Regions from separate parts of the Oleiphilus sp. HI0043 genome, predicted to be linked through region 1. Evidence: predicted binding sites of a transcription regulator. Region 1 holds the regulator's gene; the other holds the start of a gene.

Region 1 (7,412 bases):
TGTCTTAACAACATCCATTCCCACACCACGGCCGGAAATATCGGATATTTCCTGCTTAGTCGAAAAGCCAGGTGCAAAAATAAGGTTATAACATTCGCTATCGCTTAAGCGATCAGCAGCGTCTTGGTCGTAAATGCCTTTTTCAACAGCTTTTTGACGTAGAACCTCAGCATCCATACCTGCGCCATCATCTTCAATGGCTAGCATGATATGATCACCTTCCTGCTGTGCTGACAGAACCACCTGCCCTATACGTTCCTTACCTTTCGTCACACGGTCATCAGGCATTTCAATGCCGTGGTCTACAGCGTTTCGTACAAGGTGAACCAAGGGGTCAGATAGCGCTTCAACAAGGTTCTTATCAAGGTCAGTATCTTCACCAACCAGAACCAGGTTAACCTCTTTCTTAAGGTTCCGAGCCAAATCTCGCACAACCCTGGGAAAACGTCCAAAGACCTTCTTAATCGGCTGCATTCGAGTTTGCATAACCGCTGACTGAAGATCACCTGTCACGACATCTAAGTTGGACACAGCCTTCTGCATGGACTCGTCACTGCTTGCATCGCCAAGACGTTTTAGTCGGTTACGCACAAGCACCAATTCACCCACCATATTCATGATATCGTCTAGGCGCTTTGTATCAACACGAACTGTTGTTTCTGTCGCTATGGTTTCATTCTTCTTCGATGCCGCTTTAGCAGCTGGTTTTGCAGCCGGCTTTGGCTTAGCTGCAGCTGCTGAGGCTGGGGCCGGTGCAGGCGCTGGCTTTGGTGTGGGCTCTGGAGCCGGCGCAGAACTGGCAGCAGCCTTGGTCGTTGGCGACCCGCCTGCTCCATGAAGTTCATCCAGTAGCTTTTCGAACTCATTATCGGTAATCAACTCTCCATCACCGCCAGCAGGAGTAGCTGACGCTTCAGACGTGGCATCACCTGCAGCAATACCTTCGCTATTGAACTGACCTTCACCATGCAAGTCATCCAATAGTTTTTCAAATTCTTCTTCGCTTATATCACCCGACTCTGGCGAGCTGTTCGTGTCGCCACCCGCAGCCGGTTCTTCAAAAAACAAATCCGCCGAGGAGCTGTCTGGTGAAGCTGAGGCACCAGCACTTTCGCTGACACCAACAGGAGCACCGGAACCGTGTAGCTCATCTAACAAGTTTTCGAATTCGTCATCGGTAATTTCGTCAGATTCTTGTTCGGATGCCGCTGGTGCACTCCCTTTACCCGCATCATCATCTAATGCATCCAAGAGCTGTTCAAACTCATCATCAGTAATATCAGCCTCTTCAGCAGAGGCTTCTGCAGCAACCGGCTCCGGTGTTGGTTCAACAGCTGCAGGTTCAGCAGCAGGCGCAGCATCAGCAGGTTTCGCAAAACGTTCTAACTCACTTAAAAGCTGTGGGTCAGCTGGGGTTGGATCTTGGCCATCTCTGACTTCACTGAACATTTCGTTTACAGAGTCTAACGCACGTAAAACGACATCCATTAAGTCAGCATCAAGACTTCGCTTACCATTTCGCAGAATATCGAACACGTTTTCTGCAATATGACAACACTTGACCAGTGCATCCAACTGTAAAAAGCCTGCTCCACCCTTTACAGTGTGAAACCCTCTAAAAATTGCGTTTAGCAAATCTTTATCGTCTGGATTTTGCTCTAGATCAACCAGTTGCTCTGAAAGAAGCTCGAGTATCTCTCCAGACTCTACAAGAAAGTCCTGAAGTATCTCATCATCCGCTTCAAACCCCATCTTCTACGCCCCTTTAAAATCCTAGACTGGACAGCAAATCATCCACATCATCCTGGCCAGAAACAACGTCTTCGCGTTGCTCTGCATGGAGTTGTGGACCTTCACCCTCAATGCCTGTTTCTTGTTTTTCTACTTCGTGGACTGTTCCTGTAATCTGGTCAACCTTACCGGCCATTCTGACCAAATTAACAAGATTCTCTTCAACATCTTTAACCAATCCGGTGACTCGTTGAATCACTTGACCAGTTAAGTCTTGGAAAGACTGCGCTAACAGTATTTGCGTGAGATTATCATTTACTTTATCTGAATCCTCACACAACTTTCCAAGGAAAGTTCCCATTGTGGCTGTCAGCGTTCTAAACTCATCAGGTTTCATTTCCTTACGCTGTAAGCGAGACCAATCCATCTTGAGTTTTTTCGCTTCCTGGCTGATTCCTGAAGCATAAGGCATGGTTTCTTCGACAAGATCCAAGGTCTTGTTTGCAGCCTTATTGGTCATATCAACCACATACGCGAGTCGGTCGGACGCATCCTCTATAGTAGACAGGTCATCTTTAGCCGTCTCACTGGAAGCATCGATGTGAAAGTTCCGAATTGACTCGTGTAGCGACCGAGTTAAGCGACCGACTTCTTGGTACAGAGTTTTATCCCGAGTCTCATTTAACTCAGAAATAATACCTAACGCCCCCGACAAGTCTCCTTTGTCAATTCGCTCCTTCAACTCATTAGCCTGAGCCTTCAAAGTCTGCTCAAAACCGCTTAGAGGTTCGCTATTTATTAGCTTTGCGTCAGTCATGAATCGCTCAGCCTTAGGAATCGATACGTTCGAAGATTTTCTCAATCTTCTCTTTTAAAACAGCTGCGGTAAATGGCTTAACGACATAACCGTTCACACCTGCTTGCGCGGCAGCAACTATCTGATCTCGTTTAGCCTCAGCCGTTACCATTAGCACAGGAAGACTTTTGAGGTTATCGTCAGAACGAACATGCTGAAGCAACTCAATACCAGTCATCCCAGGCATATTCCAGTCAGTCACCAGAAAGTCATACTTACCTGTTTGAAGCATTGGTAAGGCAGTACTACCATCGTCAGCTTCATCAGTATTAGTAAACCCTAGGTCACGCAATAGGTTCTTAATAATTCGTCTCATTGTAGAAAAATCATCTACTACGAGAATTTTCATATCTTTATTCAAGTCGACCTCCACTCATGTCGATACCCGAAATTACATTTTAATACCTAAAAACAAGTCTAGTCGGTGTTCTTAGGCTAGCCAGTTTTTTTTGATATTTGTTTCACTTATCGGCACATTTCTTAACAACTATATAAAATCAAGCCAATTTATTAATTTTATTCGCTTTATTTTCCCCTTACATGGGGGACAAACTTTGAGAAAAGAGGTCTAAGCAAATAGTTCGATCAGGCTAAGACAAACTGCAATCAGGTACGCCAATCACTCATTCTAGCTTTCAAACGCATCGCTGCTTGAGAATGTATTTGACTTACTCGAGACTCACTAACAGAGAGCACCAAACCAATTTCTTTAAGATTCAACTCTTCTTCATAATATAAAGACAAAACCATTTTTTCACGCTCAGGGAGAACATCAATCTCTTTGGCCAAAGCTCGACGAAAGGCATCATTCTGAACATCCGTCGCGGGCGTGTCATTCTCGGACAAATACTCTTCACTAGAAACGTCACCTGACTCACTTAGCTCTTCAAAGCTAAATAACTTGCCACTAGCGCTGTCTTTCAAGCAAGCAAAGTATTCCTCAAGCGTCATACCTAACTCTGAGGCAACCTCGTCATCCTGCGCATCACGACCCTCTCTATCTTCAATAGCCTTGATCGCTTCACTTATCTTTCTTGCATTCCGATGAACAGACCTTGGCACCCAGTCTCCCCGGCGCACCTCATCCATCATCGAACCACGAATTCTAATGCCCGCATAAGTTTCAAAGGACGCACCTTTAGAAGCTTCATACTTCCTGGAAGCCTCTAATAACCCGATCATACCAGCCTGAATTAAATCATCGACCTGAACGCTAGACGGTAGACGAGATATCAAATGATGCGCAATTTTTTTGACTAAAGGCGCATGAGACCGAATCAAATCATCGGCACGTTTTACTTGAGCGTCTGTATACATCAGCCTATGACACCGGAACTAAACACGTTCTAGTTTGAGGTAGCCTGAACCAGGCGCTCAACAAAGAACTCCAAATGACCTTTTGGAGAAGAAGGCAGTGGCCAGCTATCCGCTTTTTGGGCAAGCGTCTTATATGCCAACGATGCTTTTGCACGAGGATACACATCAGAAACAGCCCGTTGACGCTGCACTGCTTTTTTCACCGACTCATCGAAAGGGATTGACCCAACATACTGCAGAGCAACATCGAGAAATCTCTCAGTAACGTGAGCAAGCTTGGAATAGAGGTGGCGCCCCTCTTCCTGCGTTTTAACCATATTCGCCAGTACACGAAAACGGTACATATCGTAATCGCGATTTAACAATTTAATTAGCGCATATGAATCGGTAATCGATGTAGGCTCATCACATACGACAACAATAACTTCTTGCGCAGCCCTAAGAAACGAAACAACACCATCGGATATACCTGCTGCGGTATCAATAATCAGGACATCGAGATCTTCAGAAATTTCACTAAAGGCATTAATTAAACCGGCATGTTCCATTGGATTCAAAGAAACCATTTTTTGCGTACCAGATGAAGCTGGTACTACTTTTATTCCTTTGGGCCCATCAACCAAAACGTCACGCAGAGAACATTCGCCACTTATCACATCCGCTATATTGCTTTTAGAGGTGATACCTAACAAAACATCAACATTAGCCAAACCTAAATCGGCATCTAAAAGTACGACACGACGCCCCATCTCAGCGAGCATAATCGAAAGGTTAATAGACACATTACTTTTGCCCACACCACCTTTACCGCCAGTTACCGCGATTACCTGAACCGGATTAGAATTCGCCATACTGGTGAAAATCCCCTTTTATACATCTAATTATTTTTCGCACTTCAGTTTATTCAACCATATTGAGATCTTCGTGATACTGAAACATTGACCGTATTTTCAGTGTATGCTGCATAATCTTGCTACATTCAGCTCTATATTTTAATCAACGCTAATAAGAGTTTAGCAGATATGATTAAGTTTACGCAGAATGAGAGAATATTTGATCTAAACCACCTTCATGCTCTTGGGCGCTGATTGTTACCCATCGCTCCGAACTATTCAATAAAGATTCAGCTCTCGAGAGGATTTCTTTTTGCCTAAACACATGAATATCCTCAGGAACTCGCTGACCGTCAGTAAAATAACTGGCTTTGAGACGCGTATCGATAAGAAAGCTCATCACCTCACCCAGGCTAACAGCTTCATCAACCTTAGTAATAATGGCGCCTGACAAGCCTACCATTTTGTAGTGATGGTAATTTGAACACATCACCTGATACTGCCCTACAGACGATACAACAAGGTGTGACTGAATATCATGACCCGACAGCTTTAATTCCTGCAGCTGCTCAGACCAGCACGCGTCGGTATGCATTAGGCCAGCAGTATCAACCAAGACAAGTTTTTTGTGACGCAAGCCATCAAGTATGGTATCCAGACTATGACGCTCATCAACAACATGGACAGGCACATTGAGTATTCTGCCAAACACCTTTAGTTGCTCGTGCGCAGCTATGCGGTATCTGTCAGTTGTCACCAAGGCTATATCATCAGCACCATGTCGAATAACAAACTGAGCAGCCATTTTACCTATTGTCATGGTCTTACCACTACCTGTAGGCCCAACCAATGCAATGACGCCACCCTGCTCGATCAGGTCATCTTCAGGAGCCGATATTAAAGCTGAAACACCCTGTGAAACACGAGACCATGCCTGACTGTAGTCCATACCTAAATCAACCATTGCCATTAGCCGTTTTTTAAGATCCCCGGCAATACAAAGGGATTCGAGTTTACGTTCGATTTTGCTGAGCGTAGCCGATTGCTCACGTTCTTTTTCATTCTGCACTTGCTTGTAAGCCTGCCCGGACATTAGTTTTTTAATCTCTAATATCTCTGCACGCATATCCGATAATTCGCCCCACGGAGTACCATTTTGTTTAGCATCATGTGACGCAGCCTTGCGCTCCATTGCCGAAGAGCTTGCCTCTGGTTCAGACACTGCCTCTGAATCGTTCTCTTGCGCAAGAGCATCAGGCCGCTCTTTACGCTTAGCCTTAACCTCTTCTATCTTTCTACGCGCACTATCTAGCTCTTTTTGCAGTTTCAGGTGTTTTTCTGCATGCATACGAGCAAGTTGGGAAGGGCTAGGCTCGCCACGCTCTATCAATTGACTTTCGATGGTTTCAGGTGAGACATCTTCCTCATAGTCGAGCGCAGCAACAATTTCGACACCACCGTCAACTTTTGAGTTGGATAAGATAACCGCATCGGGGCCAAGTTCTTCTCGAACCATTTTTAAAACTTCTTGCATGGTCGCTGAAAAAAAGCGTCTAACTTCCATAAGGAATCACCTGATTATGTTTACTACTCATCACTTCAATTGAACCTTGGAGCGAGTTCTACCGACACGACGTCAATTTATTGACCTACGTTCGCGACGATTGTTATTTGTTTATTGTTTGGCACTTCCTGGTAAGAAAGGACATTAATCGGGTCACTCCCAAACCTTACAAACTTAGCAAGCACTGGTCTCAAAGGCCCTGATACCAAAAGGATTGCAGGCTTTCCGAGCATTTCCTGGCGTTGAGCTGCTTCACCGAGCGATCGCTGAAGTGTTTCAACTATTCGGGGCTCAAGTATCATTCCCATATCATCACCCGCGCCAGTTTTTTGTGACTGCTGCACAGACTTTAGCAATAACTGTTCCAAGTCGGGCTCTAAGGTAATAACGGGGATTTCATCATCATTTCCACAAATATTTTGGACAATCAATCTTTTCATACCCTGTCGACATGCTTCTGTTAGCAGGGTGGAATCAGCTGACTTTGGAGTTACATTAACCAGCGCTTCAGCGATCGAACGCATATCTCTAATAGGTACGTCCTCGATCAATAGACTCTGAAGAACTTTTAATAACAGACTGACTGTTAATGTATTTGGAACCAGCTCTTCTGATAGCTTAGGTGACACCTTCGCCAACTGATCCAACCATTGCTGTACCTCCTCATGCCCCAATAACTCACTAGCATGCTTCTGAAGCACTTGATTCAAGTGTGTCGCCACCACAGTACTCGCATCGACAACGGTATAACCTAGCGTTTGCGCATGATCCTTTTGAGAACTCTCAACCCAGATTGCATCAAGCCCAAAAGCAGGGTCTCTACCCTCAACCCCGTCAATTTTCCCAAAGACCTGACCCGGGTTAATAGCTAGCTCTCTCTCTGGGTGAATTTCTGCTTCAGCAATCGTTACGCCCATCAAGGTGATTCGGTAAACATTTGGCATAAGGTCAAGATTGTCGCGAATATGAACTGAAGGCATTAAGAAACCTAACTCTTGCGACAGCTTTTTACGCACCCCTTTTATCCTACCAAGCAATGCCCCCCCCTGATTTTTATCAACAAGAGGAATTATGCGATAACCAACTTCCAGGCCTATAATATCGACCGACA
Region 2 (7,412 bases), on a different contig from region 1:
GCCTGAGCTTGAGCGATCACAGTTGCTTCGCTCAAGGCTTGTTGGTCTGCAGTGCAGCAGACGACACTGATGTTTTCCAATATGATGGCCGGAGATTTTTTGCTTTTGTACTGATCGAAAGTGTAATGCTGGTCAGAAATTGAGCGAACGAGACTGTTTGCGAGTTGTCTGGCGCTAATGTCTGTGCCATCTATAGTATTGTCCAAAAAGCAGTGTAAGGATTTTACTTTGGCGCTTTTCGCTTGACTTGCTAATGCGCTGAAGGCCTTGTTTAGGCTGCTTAGGTTTAACTTCTTTTTGTCTCCCATGCCCAAAAGAATAACGCTATTAGCGTGTTCGCTACGAAGGGGTAGGAAGAAGCTTTTTCCTGAATCACTATCAATGTCGAATTGCGATATGCTTTGGCTTAGTTGCCCATCAAGAAGTTTGTCGAGCACTTTGCCTTGCTCACATAGTGTCTGATTTTCGTATAGGCCTATGCATAGGCTGTCTGCTTTTAGTGATGAAATCGCGGTATCGACAATATTGTAATTCATTTCTGTCTCTTATCGTATCGAAGGTCATTAGTGCTGAAGCACATAATGAGGTGGTTTGAAAACGTGTATCGTCATAGAATAGCAAGCCAAATGATGAACTGCATCGTTCTTCAGCAAATTTCTGATATTAGGGCATATTTTTGATTAACCATAAGGCACTTTTGAAAACGCTTTTTAGCAGATTATATATGGCGCTAGGGAACAATAATGAGAAGAATTAATCGTTACATTGTGCAAACAGTGGCGGCGTCCATGCTATTGGTTGCGGCGGTTGTTCTATCGTTAGATGTTTTGTTTGCGTTTATGGCGGAAGTGAATGATTTGAGTGAGCAGTACGGGATTATTGATGCCGCATTGTTCGTACTGACGACCCTGCCTCGACGAATATATGACTACTTGCCTTTGGTGGCGTTTATGGGGTGCTTGATAGGCTTGGGTGCAATTGCCAAAAATAGCGAGTTGGTGGTGATTCGTGCAGCGGGTGTATCGACCAGAAGGATTGTCTTTTTTGCGATGAAGCCTGCAATAGTTGTTGTGCTTATTGGTTTGTTTTTGGGGGAGTTTGTTGCTCCTGTAACGGAAGGTATAGCTCAGAGTCGTAGAGCGGTTCTCCAGGGGGCAGAGCAAAATGTTGCCAGTCATAGAGGGGTGTGGCATCGGGAGGGTAATACTTTTATGCACTTTAATGCCGTGCAATCAAACGGTGTGCTTCATGGTGTGTCGTTGCAGAGGTATGATGCTGATCATCAGCTTGAAAGTAGTGTGTTTGCGAAGCGTGCTATTTTTCAGCGTGGTACTTGGCAGTTAGAGTCTGTTATTGAAACAAGCTTTAAAGGGGCGCGCACTTACGTCAATCATTTCCCAACTAAAACTTGGCAAACAGACTTGTCTCCCTCGGTGCTTAGTGTGTTGGTTGTCTCATCCGACGACTTATCTATATCGGGTTTATATACTTATTCTCAATATCTTGAAGCTCAGGACTTAAACTCTGACGCTTATATGATGTCATTTTGGAAGAAAGCGTTTCAGCCAATTTCAACGGCAGTATTGGTCTTGGTGGCAATATCGTTCGTATTTGGGCCTCTTAGGTCTGTCACGATGGGGTTTAGGGTGTTTTCAGGGGTAGTGGTTGGACTGTTGTTCAAGTATGCACAAGACCTGTTAGGGCCGAGTGCAATTGTGTTTGGTTTTAATCCAATCTATGCGACTGTTATTCCTATTTCGGTATGTTTGGTAGCAGGGATATTCCTTTTGCGAAGGGCACGTTGAGCTGGAGTGAGAGCAGTGTCTCACACAGACTTTCCATGATTGAACCAGGTTGTTAATTCGCGTATTATTCAAGCAGCAACTAGACTGGATAAAATGCGTATGTAGTAGTCCTTGGGTCAAGGGTGGATTGTAGGACCTTGGCACAGGTTTGTGTATGCATGGATGCGGGCTGTATTTAAGAAAGAAAGGGGCGCCTAACGGTACAAAGTCTATATATCCCGATTGGACTAAAATAGAGCTGAAGGCCGGCACAATAAAAAAAGTAGGAGAATACAATAATGAAAGGCTTGAAGAGGTTGGCTTTGGTGACGGCAGTTTCTGCTTTGTCATCAAATGTGATGGCCGAAGTCCAAATGCTTGATGAAGATAGTCTACAAGACGTCACGGGTCAGGCAGGTCTTACTCTTGATGTAGAAAGTCAGTGGGAGATCGGAGAGTTCGCATATCACGATGCAGGCTATTTGTTGATTCAAGGTATCCGTATGGGTGGTAACTCGTTGGGTAATGGTACGGGCTCTGCAGGTACGATGCTTGACAACTTACGGCTTGAGATTGACATCGCCGGTGATGGTACCGACGGTGATAATGAGCTTGCATATGGTTTTTCCAATATGCGTGATATTGCTCAGATGTATGTAAATGATGGGAATACTGATACGACGTTTGTTAGTGTTGCAAACGGTATTGACTCAACTCGTGATAACGCTGTAATTGACGATAAGCGCACATATGGTGATGGTGATTTGGTAATCCATTTTGACTTTACTGATGGCTGGGCTTCAGAAGGCGGTATCGATCAGTATAGAGCTGACGGTAGATTTGGATTAGACGATTTTCATACTGCAGAGCTAGTCCTAGAGCATGCTGTCGACTTTCGTCTTGAAATCGATGCAATTGGCTTGGCAAGTTCAAGTTATGAGCTAGGTTCTGCTGGTCTAGATACTGATGGTCAGGGTCCCGACCAAGGTGCTGCTGGTACAACTACCTTGATTAGTCAATTAGGTATCCAGGGTTACTTAGGTCCTGATGACTTACATCTTGAGAACAATGGTAACGGCTTTGATGGATCTGGACCTCTAGGTGGTAATACGGGTAAGGCTGACTCCAAAATATACTGGGGTCGTTACTTTAAGATTACAGATCTGGATGTATATATTGATATTGCCGGTGTTCAGATTTCTGACATGGAAATTCACAATGAGCGTGGCGATTTGACAGGTTTGGATGGCACTTCATCATTTAGTTTTGCGCACTCTATTCGTGAAATCTATGCAGTTAAAGATGCTGTTTTAAATATAGATGGTCTGCTTGCTGGTAGTAATCCTTTTGTGGATGGTATTGCAATCAATACGCGCTTCAAGGGTGATATTGATATCCACTCTATCTCATTCGGCGATACTGGTGAGTCAATCGGTCAGTTGTTTATTACTGATATGGAGTCGACTACAAACTGGATTATCTCTGCTCACGATTAATTTTTTGTTTGTTGTCTAAAAAGCTCTCGATTATGTCGAGAGCTTTTTTTTGACCTGAGAAAGCTGGTTTGACTTATTTAGAGTCTAGCTGCGCTTTGGAATTCGTATAACTTTGCTTTCAGATGCGATGCATTGCCAGGTTCGATTTTTCTTATCGATGAATACCCAAAGGTAGCCAAGACCGAATGCGGCAATGGAAACTCCGGCGACAAAGAACCTGACAAGGGCTTGGTTCCAGCTGATTGATGTGTTGTCCTCATTTTGTATGCGTAAATGCCAAACCTGCATTCCAAGGGTTTGTCCGGTTTTAGTCCAGAAATAACCAAAAAACAGAAATAGGGAAATAAAAAGCGTTGAGGATAGTAGTGGGTCCTTAAGCGATTGGCCTGACTCATTAATTTGCTTGTACTCTTCGGCACCAATAAGGCTATGGCTAATCGCCATATAGATCATGGTGATGGTCATGGTGAGAGCTATGCATAAGATACTGTCATAAAAAAACGCAAGAAGTCGCCGAAGGAGTGTGGCGGGCATGTATTGGTCGCTTGGTTCGGGGAATTTATTCATAGTAATCGCATTAAGTTGGTGAATTGCGTGGAATATAACAGATTCTTGCTTTAGATGTCTTTTCTATAAAAGAATGCCTAAAGAAAATCTTTTTGCGGACGATAATAGCTATGAGGTCAACCGGATTTTAGAGGGTTTTGTATGAACGCATTAGATAACATTGACAAGCTAAACGATGGTGGGCTGTCGCGGCACCGCTCGCTAGATGCCAGTAAGATAGCTGAAAGCACTGGCTCTGCAAAGCTAAGTGCAAGTATGCAAACAAGCGTTGAAACTCAGCTTTTAGAAGCCGGTACCGATAGTGGAAGGAGAATTTTCTCCCGCTCGATAGAGACAAACTTTAGTTTCAATATTACTATCGAAAAACCTCAGTTTGAGTTTAAAGTGCCTTCTCCATCAGATGTGGCTCATACTGTGCTCGGTTTTGTCGAACGCCGAATTGAAAGCGAGCTCAGAAACGGGGCGGATGAGTCGAGAATTGGTGACTTATTAAGTCAGGCTCGAAAAGGGATTGAGGCGGGCTTTTCATCCGCTAAAGAAGATATCAGCGCATTGGGTTTGATGGATGAAAAGCTTGAGGAGGAAATAGCTCAGTCTCGACATTTGGTTGATGAGGGGGTAGATGATATTGAAGGAAAACATCTGAGTGCTGCAGATGGCTTAGCTGAAGGGAGCAAGCAGAGCGCTAGAAATGAAGTTGCGGCTTCGACTAACACTCCTGTAGATACTGAGGCTAAAACCTCCCAGCAAGCTTTAAATGTTTACGAGTTTTTTACGCCAGAGAAAGTCAATGAACAACAGCTTAAGCCAGAGTCTTTCGAGGCTGTTTCCAAGTACAAATATGCAAGTCATGATAGTACCGAGTTTTCCTTAACGACCAGGGATGGCGATAAAGTCTCGATTCGTTTGAGTGATACATTTGCCTCTATTTACCAGTCTTCGGGAAACTCTCTAGGCGTGGCTGTGTCCGGCGATAAGTCGTTTGAATATAGTGTCGAAGGGGAGCTGGATGAATCGGAGCTTACGGCAATTAACGAGCTATTGTCGCAGCTAGGTAATGTAACGGAATTATTTTTTCAAGACCGCTTTCAGGATGCATTTGAATCAGCGATGAGTGTAGGGTTTGATTCCAGCGAAATTGCATCCTTTTCCTTAGACTTGTCCAAGACTGTAGCGGAAGAGTTAAGAACTTATGGTGCACCTTCTAGTTCACAAGAAGGTCGAACGAATGACTTATCAAACCTAAAGCGGTATCAACCTATTGTAGATATGGTTAATCACTTTAATCAGATGAATGATTCAATGGGAGTGTTTGAATCTCCGCGCGACTCAATGGTCAGCTTGATTCGTGAAACGCTTGAAAGAGTGAAAGGTATGATGAGTGAATTAAGTGAAAATAGCGCTGACGCTGATAAGTCTATGATTCCAGTAGATAAGGTAACTGTTTCCCACTTTATCGAATTTAGTGAGTACTTATTGTCTGAATGATTTTAGAGGTGGCTTCCTAGGTTAAAATAAATTCTAGCCTCGGTAACGGGGCCTAAGTAGCTGTTATGTCTACGTAGATGGTTAGCTTCTGTCCTGGCTGTAGATATTTTTTCTTGTTTAGCTTGTTCCAGCTTACTAGGTCATTAATCGTTACGCTGAACTTACTTGCGATGCGAGCGAGCGAGTCACCTTTTCTTACTCGATAGCCAATCTTTCTGATCATTTGCCTTTTATCTCTAAAAGACGGTAGCGGCATGCTTGCTTTACCTACATCCTTAAGTGACCAGATAATTAATTCCTGACCTGGCTTAATCGGGTCAGTGGGTGCCATGCCGTTCCACTTGGCTAGAGAGCGAACGCCTACTTTGTGAGCTCTGGAAATATCCCACATGGTATCTCCAGAGCGTACTTTATAACGTAGTTTCTTGCTGCCTTGGCTTCCGGATATTTTGTCTTGCTTGCGCTTGAGTCGATTATGCTGGCTTAAGTTGTAATAAGCTTTACCTTCAGATGCAACAGGGATAAGTAATTTTTGTTTCTCTCTGATCGTGTTAGAGCGCAGCTGATTGACTTGCTTAATCAAGGCTGGAGTTGTGTTGAATTTCTTTGCTATGCGAATTAAGGAGTCACCGCGTTTTATACTGTAGCGAGTCCAGTTGAGCCTCTTTTCTGGAGGTAGCTCAGTCAGCGCGGCTTTAAACTGTTTGGCGCTCTCAATAGGTACCAATAAACGATGAGGCCCCATGGGGGCGCTAGCCCACTGATTGAATCCTGGGTTGAGTTTATATATTTCCTTTATATCGATGCCGGCCAGGGTAGCTGCCTGGGCAAGATCGATCTGCCCGCCAGTTTGAACTGTCTCAAAGTACGGTTTATCAGCGATTTTCGGGAATTGAATGTTGTATTTTTCAGGCGACTTTACAATCTTGGCAAGAGCAAGCAGTTTAGGGACGTAAGCGCGGGTTTCTCTTGGAAGCTTCAAAGACCAGAAGTCTTGGGGTTTTCCTAGTTTTTTATTGCGCTTTATCGCCTTACTAACGCGGCCTGAACCAGAGTTGTAAGATGCAAGAGCATGGAGCCAGTTGCCGTCAAATCGTCTACTTAAGTAACTCAGGTATTCGAGAGCTCCTTGAGTCGATGCTAATACGTCACGTCGTCCATCGTACCACCAGTTTTGATGCAAACCATAAATCTTCCCGGTACCTGGAATAAACTGCCATAAGCCTGAAGCACGGCCATGACTGTATGCGAAAGGATCGTAGGCACTCTCGACAAAAGGTAGTAGTGCTAGTTCCATCGGTAGTTTACGTTTCTTAACTTCTTGCACCACATGGTGAAGATAGCGTGAAGAGCGCTTAAAGGTTCGGTCTAGATAATTGGGGTTGTTTACGTACCAGCGTAACTGGCTTTGAATGCGCTTGTTGTCAAGAGTCAGGTCGAGTGTAAAGTGCTTTCGAATATCGTCAAGCAGGTCGCCTTGGTCAGGGTTATGGCTAGGTCTATCACGAAGAAGCTGAAGCTCCTGATTGACTTTCTGTTCCAGCTCATCAGTTGGAGTGATAAAACCGTATTGCTCGTAGTTACGATTCTGCTGTTTGTTATGTTCGGCAGATGCGCTGTCGATAAGCTTATTATTCAGAGCAAAACTACTGAATAGATCTTCATCTGGGCTGCTCAAAAGGCCGCTAACGAAAAACTTTTCTTTTGGCTCCACCGTTTCGTCAAATATTTGAGAGATTAAATAGGGTGGTGCTGTTAGTGCTTCGTTGTCGGAATTACTAGCTGGTGTCGTACTGGTGTGCTCTGGGGAGGGTTGGAGCTTTGCTTTACTAGCAGTTGACGCTTGCTTAATGCCACTTTCTTGAGTATTTGAGATTTGTTCGCTTACTTGAGTGTTTTCCTTGCTCTCAATGTCGGGGGTAGGTTCGCTTTTGTTTGATGTTGTGTTGCTGGAAACTGACGGCACCGAGCTAGGGGGGGCAAGCTGTCCGCGCGACGAATCAAAGCTCGCGCAAGCGTTAATAAGCAAAAGTAGAACTATAAGAGGAAAATGACGCATATCGATTGGGTGGCTATT

The links. The regulator FliA, encoded in region 1, starts transcription of late flagellar genes. The targets are predictions, from matches to a motif close to CTAAAGTTNNNNNNNNNNCNGCCGATA.
Region 2: the regulator FliA is predicted to act here: its motif matches at 3,925-3,951, upstream of A3729_RS16040 (DUF5610 domain-containing protein).

Annotation. Positions count from the first base shown of each region.
Region 1 is NZ_LWEY01001622.1:53,611-61,022, forward strand. Features, by position in the region: gene A3729_RS24655 (chemotaxis protein CheA) at 1-1,752, opposite strand, end outside; gene A3729_RS24660 (protein phosphatase CheZ) at 1,766-2,548, opposite strand; gene cheY (chemotaxis response regulator CheY) at 2,562-2,948, opposite strand; gene A3729_RS24670 (RNA polymerase sigma factor FliA) at 3,194-3,904, opposite strand; gene A3729_RS24675 (MinD/ParA family protein) at 3,934-4,755, opposite strand; gene flhF (flagellar biosynthesis protein FlhF) at 4,937-6,301, opposite strand; gene flhA (flagellar biosynthesis protein FlhA) at 6,379-7,412, opposite strand, start outside.
Region 2 is NZ_LWEY01001256.1:95,550-102,961, reverse strand. Features, by position in the region: gene A3729_RS16060 (leucyl aminopeptidase) at 1-536, opposite strand, end outside; gene lptG (LPS export ABC transporter permease LptG) at 744-1,805, shown strand; gene A3729_RS16050 (DUF6160 family protein) at 2,084-3,280, shown strand; gene A3729_RS16045 (RDD family protein) at 3,365-3,847, opposite strand; gene A3729_RS16040 (DUF5610 domain-containing protein) at 3,989-5,335, shown strand; gene A3729_RS16035 (LysM peptidoglycan-binding domain-containing protein) at 5,388-7,364, opposite strand.